DNA from 3 places in the Agrobacterium radiobacter genome. Region 2 is predicted to be linked to each of the others. Evidence: predicted binding sites of a transcription regulator. Region 2 holds the regulator's gene; each other region holds the start of a gene.
The links. The regulator PhoB, encoded in region 2, activates phosphate uptake and scavenging genes when phosphate is short. The targets are predictions, from matches to a motif close to TGTCATNNANCTGTCAT.
Positions count from the first base shown of each region.

Region 1: a site for PhoB is predicted at 1,939-1,955, ahead of phnC (phosphonate ABC transporter ATP-binding protein). Genes of this name have one in related genera too.
Region 3: a site for PhoB is predicted at 1,338-1,354, ahead of MRBLRC7O_RS13235 (DUF1045 domain-containing protein). Genes of this name have one in related genera too.

Region 1 is NZ_JBEGHX010000001.1:2,705,288-2,708,562, forward strand. It holds gene phnD (phosphonate ABC transporter substrate-binding protein) at 29-934, opposite strand; gene phnC (phosphonate ABC transporter ATP-binding protein) at 1,020-1,880, opposite strand; gene MRBLRC7O_RS13260 (transferase hexapeptide repeat family protein) at 2,118-2,735, opposite strand; gene phnL (phosphonate C-P lyase system protein PhnL) at 2,732-3,275, opposite strand, start outside.
Region 2 is NZ_JBEGHX010000001.1:114,513-117,787, reverse strand. It holds gene MRBLRC7O_RS00560 (aspartate aminotransferase family protein) at 1-160, opposite strand, end outside; gene MRBLRC7O_RS00555 (GcrA family cell cycle regulator) at 592-1,125, shown strand; gene phoB (phosphate regulon transcriptional regulator PhoB) at 1,441-2,124, opposite strand; gene phoU (phosphate signaling complex protein PhoU) at 2,155-2,880, opposite strand; gene pstB (phosphate ABC transporter ATP-binding protein PstB) at 2,977-3,275, opposite strand, start outside.
Region 3 is NZ_JBEGHX010000001.1:2,701,392-2,704,666, forward strand. It holds gene MRBLRC7O_RS13230 (alpha-D-ribose 1-methylphosphonate 5-triphosphate diphosphatase) at 1-550, opposite strand, end outside; gene MRBLRC7O_RS13235 (DUF1045 domain-containing protein) at 547-1,245, opposite strand; gene phnE (phosphonate ABC transporter, permease protein PhnE) at 1,519-2,868, opposite strand; gene phnE (phosphonate ABC transporter, permease protein PhnE) at 2,868-3,275, opposite strand, start outside.

The DNA.
Region 1 (3,275 bases), 2.6 Mb from region 2:
CCGCCGCTTTCGGAACGGTGGGTCAGGATCAGCCGCCGATAACGGACTTACGGGCGTCGACGATCGTCTGGTAGAAGGACGGATCAACCTTGATGTAAGCGGTGTTCTTGCCCTGCGTGTAACCCTGGAAGCAGGCGAGGTCCTTCTTGGGCAGTTCCATGAAGAAGTCTTCGACCTTCTTCTTCATGCTGTCGCCGAGCTTGTTGGCGACCATCAGCGGGCCGTTCGGGATCAGCGGCGACTTCCAGACTTCGACGATATCGTCCATGTCGAGGTTGCCCTTCTTCACCATCTGGTGAAGGTTGCCGCCCGAGTAGCCTTCTTCCCACTTGCCAACGCCCGAACCGAAGGTGGTGCCAACGTCGAACTTCTTGTCGAGAACGGCGAGAACGAGGTTCTCATGGCCGCCGCCGAAGCCGGTTTCAGCGAAAAATTCCTTGATCGGCGTGCCGGTTTCCTTCGGGATGGCGACGTTCGGAACGAGGAAGCCAGAAGTGGAATCTGGGTCGGCGAAACCGATCTTCTTGCCCTTGGCGTCTGCAAGCTTCTTGATGCCGCTGTCCTTGCGGGCAACCATGATGGTGTAATAACCGCTGGAACCGTCAGAACCCGTATAGGTCAGGATCGGATCGACGGCCTTGGGGTCTGCGAGCGCGATCTTGGCGTAGGAGGAAGCGCCCATGGAGGCGATGTCGATGGTGCCGCCGAGCAGGCCCTGAATGACGCCGTTATAGTCCGGCGACGGGAAAACCTGAACTTCGGAAACGCCGGTCGCGGCCTTCAGGCCATCGGCAACGCATTTCGTGCTGCGGATCATGTCGGCTTCGTTTTCGGAACCGTCGAGACCGATGCGCAGAACCTTGACGTCCTGAGCCATGGCGGAACCGGCCAGAACGCCAAGGGCGACTGCCGAAAGAAGGACTTTCTTCAACATGGACTTTCTCCTGTTTCCCGGCGAGCCGGAGTTTGTTTTGAAATACCGGCCCTTGACGCGGGCGCAAACGATGCTGAGCGGTTCCTCAGAGCCCGGCGAGAGCCAGCGGTTCGGGACCGGCAGATTGCTGTACCGGACGGGCGGGAAGCTGCGCGCCGGGAATATTGATGCTGGTTGAGGTCATGGTCTCGTCGATGCCGGCTCCGTGTGAATCGGTGCCGTAGATTTCCGCGACCGCCGCAGCCGTCAGGTCAGCCGGCGTGCCATCAAAGACGACGCGGCCCTGCGACATGCCGATGATACGTTCGCAATAATTGCGCGCCGTATCCAGCGTATGCAGGTTGGTGATGACGGTGATGCCTTCGCGCTCATTGATGTCGCGCAGCGCGTCCATGACGATCTTGGCGTTCAGCGGATCGAGCGAAGCAATCGGCTCATCGGCCAGCACCATCTTCGGAGACTGCATCAGCGCACGCGCAATGGCGACACGCTGCTGCTGGCCGCCGGAAAGCGTGCCCGCCGCCTGCATGGCCACATGTTCGATGCCCAGTCGCTCCAGCGCGGCGATCGCCATCAGCCGCTCTTCATGGGTGAAGATGTTGAAAAGGCTGAGCGCCGTCGAACGGTGATTGAGGCGGCCGAGCATGACATTGGTCAGCACGTCAAGGCGCGGCACCAGATTGAACTGCTGGAAGATCATGGCGCAGTCGCGCTGCCAGTTGCGGAGCGCCGCGCCCCTCAACGCCGAAACTTCCGTGTCGTTGAAATGAATGGAACCCGAGGAGGGGTCAACGAGGCGGTTGATCATGCGCAGCAGCGTCGATTTTCCCGCACCCGAGCGTCCGATCACGCCGACCATCTGACCTTGCGGTATCTCGACATCAACGGAATCGACCGCAGTGTGCTTGCCGAAACGGCGCGTGACTTGCTTCAGGTGAAAGCTCATTTCCCCGTCCAATCTTCTTTTGACGGGGTTCGACGTAACAGCGGCGCGTGAAGTGGGGATGTCAGTTTGATGAATAAAATATTACAGATTTCCCCGGGCTTGGCGTCCACCTGTTCGCCGACGAAGCTCTCGAGAGGCATGTCAGGGCGTTGAAATTCGCCGGCATTTTAGAGTGTATCGACAAAAATCCCGGGGTTTCGCCCCGGGATTTGCACTTGCCTTGCCAGAGGTGAGATTTCACCCACCATATTTTGCAACGAAATCCTTGGCATCCAGGTTGCGGAAATCGTCGAGAGCGACGCGCAATGTTCCGTGATCCCAATCCCACCACTTCAGATCATCCATTTGCCGGCCCAGCTCCGTCGGGAAGCGTTCCCGGATCAGCCGTGCGGGTACGCCGCCGACAATGGTATAGGGCGCAACGTCTTTCGAGACGACCGCACCCGCCCCGATCACCGCGCCGTTCCCAACTGTGACGCCGGGCAGGATCGTTGCGCCATGGCCGATCCAGACATCGTGGCCGATCACCACGCGTTTGGCGCGGCGGGCGGCAAAGAAGTCCGTTTCATCCTCGGCGTCGTCCCAATAGCTGTGAGCGCGATAGGTGAAATGATGCAGCGTCGCCCGCTGCATCGGGTGATTGGTAGCGTTGATCCGGACGGAAGCGGCGATATTGACGAATTTGCCGATGGTGGCGCACCATATCGCACCATCCTGCATGACATAGGAGTAATCGCCCATCTCGACTTCCTCGATGCGGCAGCGTTCCGAGATTTCGGTGTAGCGGCCGATCGAGGAATTGGTGACGCGTGCGCTTTCGTGGATGACGGGTTCGAGACCGACTTTCACGCTCATGCTGCGGCCTTCCGGGGGGAGAATTGCGAAACGTCGAGAATTCGGTCGGCCACGGCTTCGCGCACTTCCTCATCATGGAAGATGCCGAGCAGCGCCGTGCCTTTTTCTTTTTTCTCCCGGATCATGTCCACCACAACGCGCCGGTTGGTGGTGTCGAGCGAAGCCGTCGGCTCATCGAGAAGCAGGATTGCATGATCGGTGATGAAACCGCGCGCGATGTTGACGCGCTGCTGCTCACCGCCTGAAAAGGTTGCCGGCGGCAGCGACCATAGTTCCCGTGGCAGATTGAGCTTCGAAAGCAATGCCGCCGCCTGTTCGCGCGCATCCTCAGTGGCAACCTTGCGCGCCAGAAGCGGCTCGGCAACCACGTCGATGGCCGCGACACGCGGCACGGTGCGCAGGAACTGGCTGACATAACCGATGGTGCGGTGGCGGATATCGAGGATCTTGCGCGGGGAGGCATTGCCGATATCGACGACCTCACCCTCATGGCGGATGAGAATCTGCCCGCTGTCGATGGCGTAATTGCCGTAGAGCATT
Region 2 (3,275 bases):
GGTGCGGATGGGCGTGGCCCAGCGAATTGACCGCTACGCCGGCCGCAAAATCCAGATATCGTTCGCCGCTCTCCGTGAACAGCCAGACGCCCTCGCCTCGCTCGAAGCGCAGGGGGGCTCTTGCAAACGTATCGAACAATGGCGCGGCGGCTTCGGCCATGGCTGTATCACTCCTTGCGCAGATGCGCTGTCAGACGGTTGTCAATAGGCTCTGGGGGTTATCCCTCGCCTGAAAATCAAAAATGCCGCCTCGCGGCGGCAGGGGCACTATTGTCACTTCGCCTGCCGATGTCAACAAAAGTCCGTATTTCCCGGGCTTCTCAAGCCCTAGTAGGTGGCGGCCTGCGAGGCCCAAGGTGTTGCCTTTCAGACTCAACTCGCCAGCAAGTTGGGGAAAACCGGAAAATCGATTCGAGATGAATCCCGCGACTCTTGCCACGGAGTCTGCGTGGCACTAGGTTAATCGCTAATTACTAGACTGCATTGCGGCGGAACTAGTCACCAAAAATCCGGCAGAAACCACGCTCGCGGCACGCCCGCGAGACGGAGAAGGATTCTGCCGACATTATACGCGACGAGCGGAGAAGCGGCATGAACTGGACAGACGAACGAGTCGAGAAACTCAAGAAATTATGGTCCGAGGGCCTTAGCGCCAGCCAGATTGCAGCGCAGCTCGGCGGCGTCAGCCGTAATGCCGTGATCGGCAAGGTCCATCGCCTCAATCTGCCGGGACGCGTCAAGGCTGGCGGTCCGGTCACTTCGGCGCGCTCTGCGCCCAAGCGCACCGCTGCACCTGCCCCACGCGCGACAACCTTTGCAGGCCGCGTCAATGCAGCGCCGGCGCGGATTCTCACCCGTTCGAACGCGGCAACCGCGCTGAATGAGGAGATCGACATCGAGACCGCACAGGTTCTCGATTACGTTCCTTCCAAAAACGTGGTCTCGCCGATTTCCCGTCGCCTGACGCTGACGGAACTGACGGAGCGCACCTGCAAGTGGCCGGTCGGCGATCCGCTGAAGGATGATTTCCATTTCTGCGGTTGTGAAGCGCTGGAATCTTCGCCCTATTGCAAGTTCCATGCGAAACTCGCCTATCAGCCGGTAAGCGAGCGCCGCAAGGCTTGAGTGTTGCGGCACGCATTCGACACTCAAAAACTACGGGCCTTCGGGCCCGTTTTTTTATGACAAAATTCAGGCGGTTCCGGGGGTCAACTCACGGGCGAAGCGCCGAACCCTATCCTCCATCGCTGTCGAACCCGACCCACAATCCCGATTGAGCGGGCGGGATTTCAGCCAATTGTCCGTCATCCCATCAAGAAGGATGAAGCCGTCGTGGTTGGGGACGTCCAAAAACCGAAAGGCCCGACACCATTCCGGTTTCGGGCCTTTCGGTTTTTGGCGGGATGTTGCCCCGAGTGTAACTCGTCGGTCGAGTCTTGCTCAGGCTTCCATCGAATATCCGGCGCCGCGCACGGTACGGATGACATCCTGCATATGCGAAAAATTGAGCGCTTTGCGCAGGCGCCCGACATGCACGTCGACGGTGCGCTCATCCACATAGATATCGTGACCCCACACGCCATCCAGCAATTGCGAGCGGGAGAAAACCCGGCCTGGAGAGGTCATCAGGAATTCCAGCAGGCGGAACTCCGTCGGGCCGAGGCGCACTTCGCGGCTCTTGCGGTGAACGCGATGGGTCTCGCGATCCAGCTCGATATCACCGCACTTCAGCACCGAGGAGAGAACCTCGGGACGGGCCCGGCGCAGCATGGCCTTGACCCGGGCCATGAGTTCCGGTGTCGAAAACGGCTTGACGACATAGTCGTCGGCGCCGGTGGCAAGGCCGCGAACCCGTTCGCTTTCTTCGCCGCGCGCCGTCAGCATGATGATGGGCAGGCGTTCTGTTTCCGGCCGCATTCTGAGCCGACGGCACAGTTCGATACCGGAAACGCCGGGAAGCATCCAATCCAGGATAAGAAGGTCCGGAATACGTTCCTGCAGCCTGATTTCTGCTTCGTCTCCACGGGGTATCGTGTCGACGTCATATCCCTCAGCCTCGAGATTGTAACGAAGGAGGACGCTCAGCGCTTCCTCGTCTTCCACAACTGCAATCTTGGGCACCATATGCTAACTCCGCAAGCCGCTGCTCGTCTGTTACTCGGTCACCGAACCGAGCGTGTTGGAACTGTCGTCCTTCGGACGCTCACCTTCCGGCTGGCTGCCGGTGGTCATGTAATAGATCGTCTCGGCGATATTGGTGGCGTGGTCGCCGATACGCTCGATGTTCTTGGCGCAGAACAGAAGATGCGTGCAGGTGGTGATGTTGCGCGGATCTTCCATCATGTAGGTCAGAAGCTCACGGAAGAGCGACGTATACATGGCGTCGATTTCCTCGTCGCGCTCGCGGATGGCATTGGCCTTCTCGGCGGAACGCGTGGAATAGACGTCGAGGACTTCCTTGAGCTGCACCAGCGCAAGCTCCGACAGGTGCTCTATGCCGCGGGCGAGCTTGCGCGGCACACCGGTTCCGGCAACCGCGATCACACGCTTGGCAGTGTTCTTGCCAAGGTCGCCAACGCGTTCAAGGTCGCCGGCGATACGCAGCGTGCCGATGATCTCGCGAAGGTCGGCCGCCATCGGCTGGCGTCTGGCGATGGTGACGATGGCCTTGTCGCCGATCTCGCGCTCGGAATGATCGAGGATCGCGTCATCGGAAATGACCTTCTGAGCGAGCGCGGCGTCGGAATTGACGAGCGCACGCACGGCATCGGCACACATCTGTTCCGCGAGACCGCCCATTTCGGCGATGCGGCGCGTCAGGAATTTCAGTTCGTCGTCATAGGCCGACAGGATATGCGAATGGGTCGTTGTCTGTGTCATGGTCTAGTCCTCCGGCTTGGCCTGCATGCGCGTACCCGGAAGCGGGCACGGCAGAGGCACCAGTCTTGTTCGGTTTCGATAAAGCGCCGGCCGGGATCAGCCGAAGCGGCCCATGATGTAGTCCTGCGTGCGCTGGTCGTCCGGATTGGTGAACATCTTGTCGGTTTCGTTTTCTTCGACAAGATGACCAAGGTGGAACATGGCCGTGCGCTGGGAAACACGCGCCGCCTGCTGCATGGAGTGCGTAACGATGACGATCGTGTAATTGGTACGCAGCTCGTGAATCAATTCCTCGACCTTGGCGGTCGCGATCGGGTCCAGCGCCGAGCAGGGCTCGTCCATCAGGATCACTTCCGGGCTGACGGCAACCGCGCGCGCGATGCACAGGCGCTGCT
Region 3 (3,275 bases), 2.6 Mb from region 2:
GATAATAGAAGATATACTGATCCATGGACTGGAACTGGCGCTGACCCGGGGAGTGGTCCATCAACGAAATCAGCCGTACGCGCGGATCCGTTTCGAAGTCTTCGAAATGGTCCAGTACGTCGGCGGACGCCACTTCGCAGCGCAGATGCAGCAGGTGGTCTGCGCGCAGGCGGTTCTGATCCGCTGCCGCCTCGATGGCGTCAGCCATCTCCCGCATTTCGCCCTTCTCGAAGCCGCCATCCTCATCCGAACCAAGCCGCAGGCAGTCGAACACGGTGGTGATGCCGGAGGCGGCCACCTGCGCGTCATGCGCCTGAATGGCGGCAATCTTGTCCCATATCACGCCGGGACGCGGCGAATAATGCTGTTCCAGATGGTCGGTATGCAGTTCCACCAGACCGGGGATCAGAAAGTCACCTTCAAGGTCTTCGCCGGTTTTGGAAGCGCCCTCGCTGATATCGGCAATCTTGCCGTCACGGATCAGGACGGATCCCAGAATAATATCGTCTTCCAGAACGATACGGGCATTGGAAAGGGCGTGCTCGGTCATGGGTTCGCATCTTTCTTTGGTGGCTGGCCAAGGGGGTGCCAGCTATGAACGGTAAAGGGTGCGCCGCGCGTTTCTTCAATGAACAAAGCGAGGCCGGAAATAGTGAGAGGCTTGTCAACGAATTCGGAAAACCGCGCCGAAAGCACCTCGTGCATGGCGGGCTGTTCGGTTTCATCGATGCGGCCGGTCAGCGTCATGTGAAAACGGAAATCATCCATGACATGCGGATAACCCCAGAGCGACAGATTTTGCCGCTGGCTTTCCGTCAGCATCTGTGGACGCCGACGGGCAATATCGGTCTCGGAGAGGGGTGCGCGAAACCGGTCGAAATGATCGACGATCTCGGCGGCAAAATCCTGCAGCGGCTGATAGGTGCGGTCGGGAACCAGTGCGTAAAAAGGCCCGAGCGCACCGACAACGACGCGCGGAATTTCGAAGGCGGACTGGCGGGCTGCGAAATCTTCGAAGGCCGAGAGCAGCTCCGCTTCGCTGTATTTTTCGGCAAGTTCGAAAGGAGCCTTCAGCGTCGCGTGGAAACCGTAGCGGCGAGGCTCCTCCGTCATCTCGGCATAGTCGTCGTGGTCGTCATGCAATGTGCCGGAAAATGCATTGCGGCCCAGCCATCGTGACGCTGCCTCGGTCAACGGATGATCTTTAGCCGGAGAAAAATAGATGGCGTAGCGCACGGCAAGCACTCTTCAGTGTCATGGGAAACCAGGGATGAGAAGCTATTTGGCGTGACTCGCCCGCTTCCCGCAAGGTCAGGAGTGCGAGGTAATCGGTTTCCGTGACAGAATGATGATGCGGAAGGAAAAAAGCGCATTCGAAATGCGGCAAATCTTCAGAATATGCCGAAGACACAGAAGGACCTGACGAGGCGGTGCGGCTGGCAGAAATAAGGACTGCGCGAGTGTCCTGATGGGATGACGAACGTCGTTGCGACTTTCGTCATCCCACCCCATCAAAGCTCAGTGCTGTGTTTTGCCGATCAGGCGCGAACGCAGTGAGTTAGAGATATGGTCGAACAGGAAAACGACCAGGAGGATAAGCAGAACCATATAGGCGACCTTGTCCCAGTCGGCATTGGTGCCCATCGCTTCCAGTAGTTTAAGACCAATGCCGCCCGCACCCACCGCACCGATGATGGTGGCGGAGCGCGTGTTGCTTTCCCAGAAATAAAGCGATTGCGAAATGAAGACCGGCAGAACCTGCGGCAGCACACCGAAACGATTGACGGCAATCGGGGATGCGCCGACCGATTTGACGCCCTCGCGCTGCTTGTCATCGACATTCTCCAGCGCCTCAGCATAGACCTTGCCCAACGCTCCTGTATCGGTGAAGAAGATCGCGGCAATGCCGGGGATCGGTCCGGGGCCGAAACTGCGAGTGAAGAACAGCGCCCAGATCAGCATGTCGATCGAGCGCAGGAAGTCGAACAGGCGCTTCATGCCCCAGTTTGCGGCCTTGTTGGCGGTAATGTTGCGCGCGGCGATAAAGGCGAGCGGCAGGGCGACGACTGTACCGAACAGCGTGCCGACAAAGGCCATGACCAGCGTCTGCATCAGCTTGGAAAGAATATCGGCATGTTGCCAGACGCTGTTGTCGAGGAAATCATCGACCATGTGGCCGATATTGGAGCGCTCGGGATCGAGCCTCTCTCCCCACAGTGCGAGAGCGGCGAGTTCGCCATAACCCTTGCCCCAGAATTCCGATTTGGTGTCGAACAGGAAGTTCGCCCATCCGAGGAAGCGGCGCTGCACATAGACCTGGCTGGCGCGGATTTCCGCCTGACCAGCAAAACCGTAATGCACGAGGACCTTCTTGCCGTCCTGCTGGATTTCGTCGGGCAGGCCCTGTGGTGCGACCGCTGCATCGTCGTTGATGACAACAGGGTAGCTCTTGCCGTCGACATAAACATCCACCCGTGTCGGCGTCACGTCGAGGCGGTTGTCCGAGCCCGCATAAACGACGCTATAGCCGCCATCCGGCAAAGGCTGCAGCCAGTCGATCTTTGCATTTGTCGGATATTGACCGCGGCTCGACCATTGCGGCTGAACCTTGCCGTCTTCGAAACGAAGGCGTGGCTGGGCGCGCCAGGAGTACCAGTCCTGAATATAGCTCGAGGCGCGATCCCAGCGGCCCTGCATGAAAGCCGGACCGACATTGAAAAAGAAAAAGCAGCCGATGAGATAGGCAGTGACGGCGAGAAGGCCGACGAGCAGACCATATCGCTGCATGAAACTGCGGTTGAACACCTGCGGATGTGCAGCCGTCAATCTTTCGCGGTCGGCGGTGTTGAGAATGAAGCTGGACGACATCAGGCCGCTCCCCGTCCGAATTCGAAGGATTGCTGGCCGATCAGCCTGCGGCGCAGCCAGCTGGAAAACTGGTCTACGGCGATGATGGTGATCAGCAGAAGGATGATGATGGCATAGGTTTTCGACGCATGATCGTTGCCAATCGACAGCCGAAAGACCTCACCGATGCCGCCGCCGCCGACCGCACCGATGATGGTGGAGGCGCGTACGTTGATTTCGGCGCGCAGCAAGGCGTAGGAAACGAAATTGGGCAGAACCTGCGGCACGATGGCGAAACGCACCCGCTCCAGCCAGTTGGCGCCGGCGGCGCGCAGACCTTCATCCGGCTTCATGTCGGCATTTTCCACCACTTCGAAGAAGAGCTTGCCTAGCGCACCGATCGTGTGGACCGAAATCGCGATGATCGC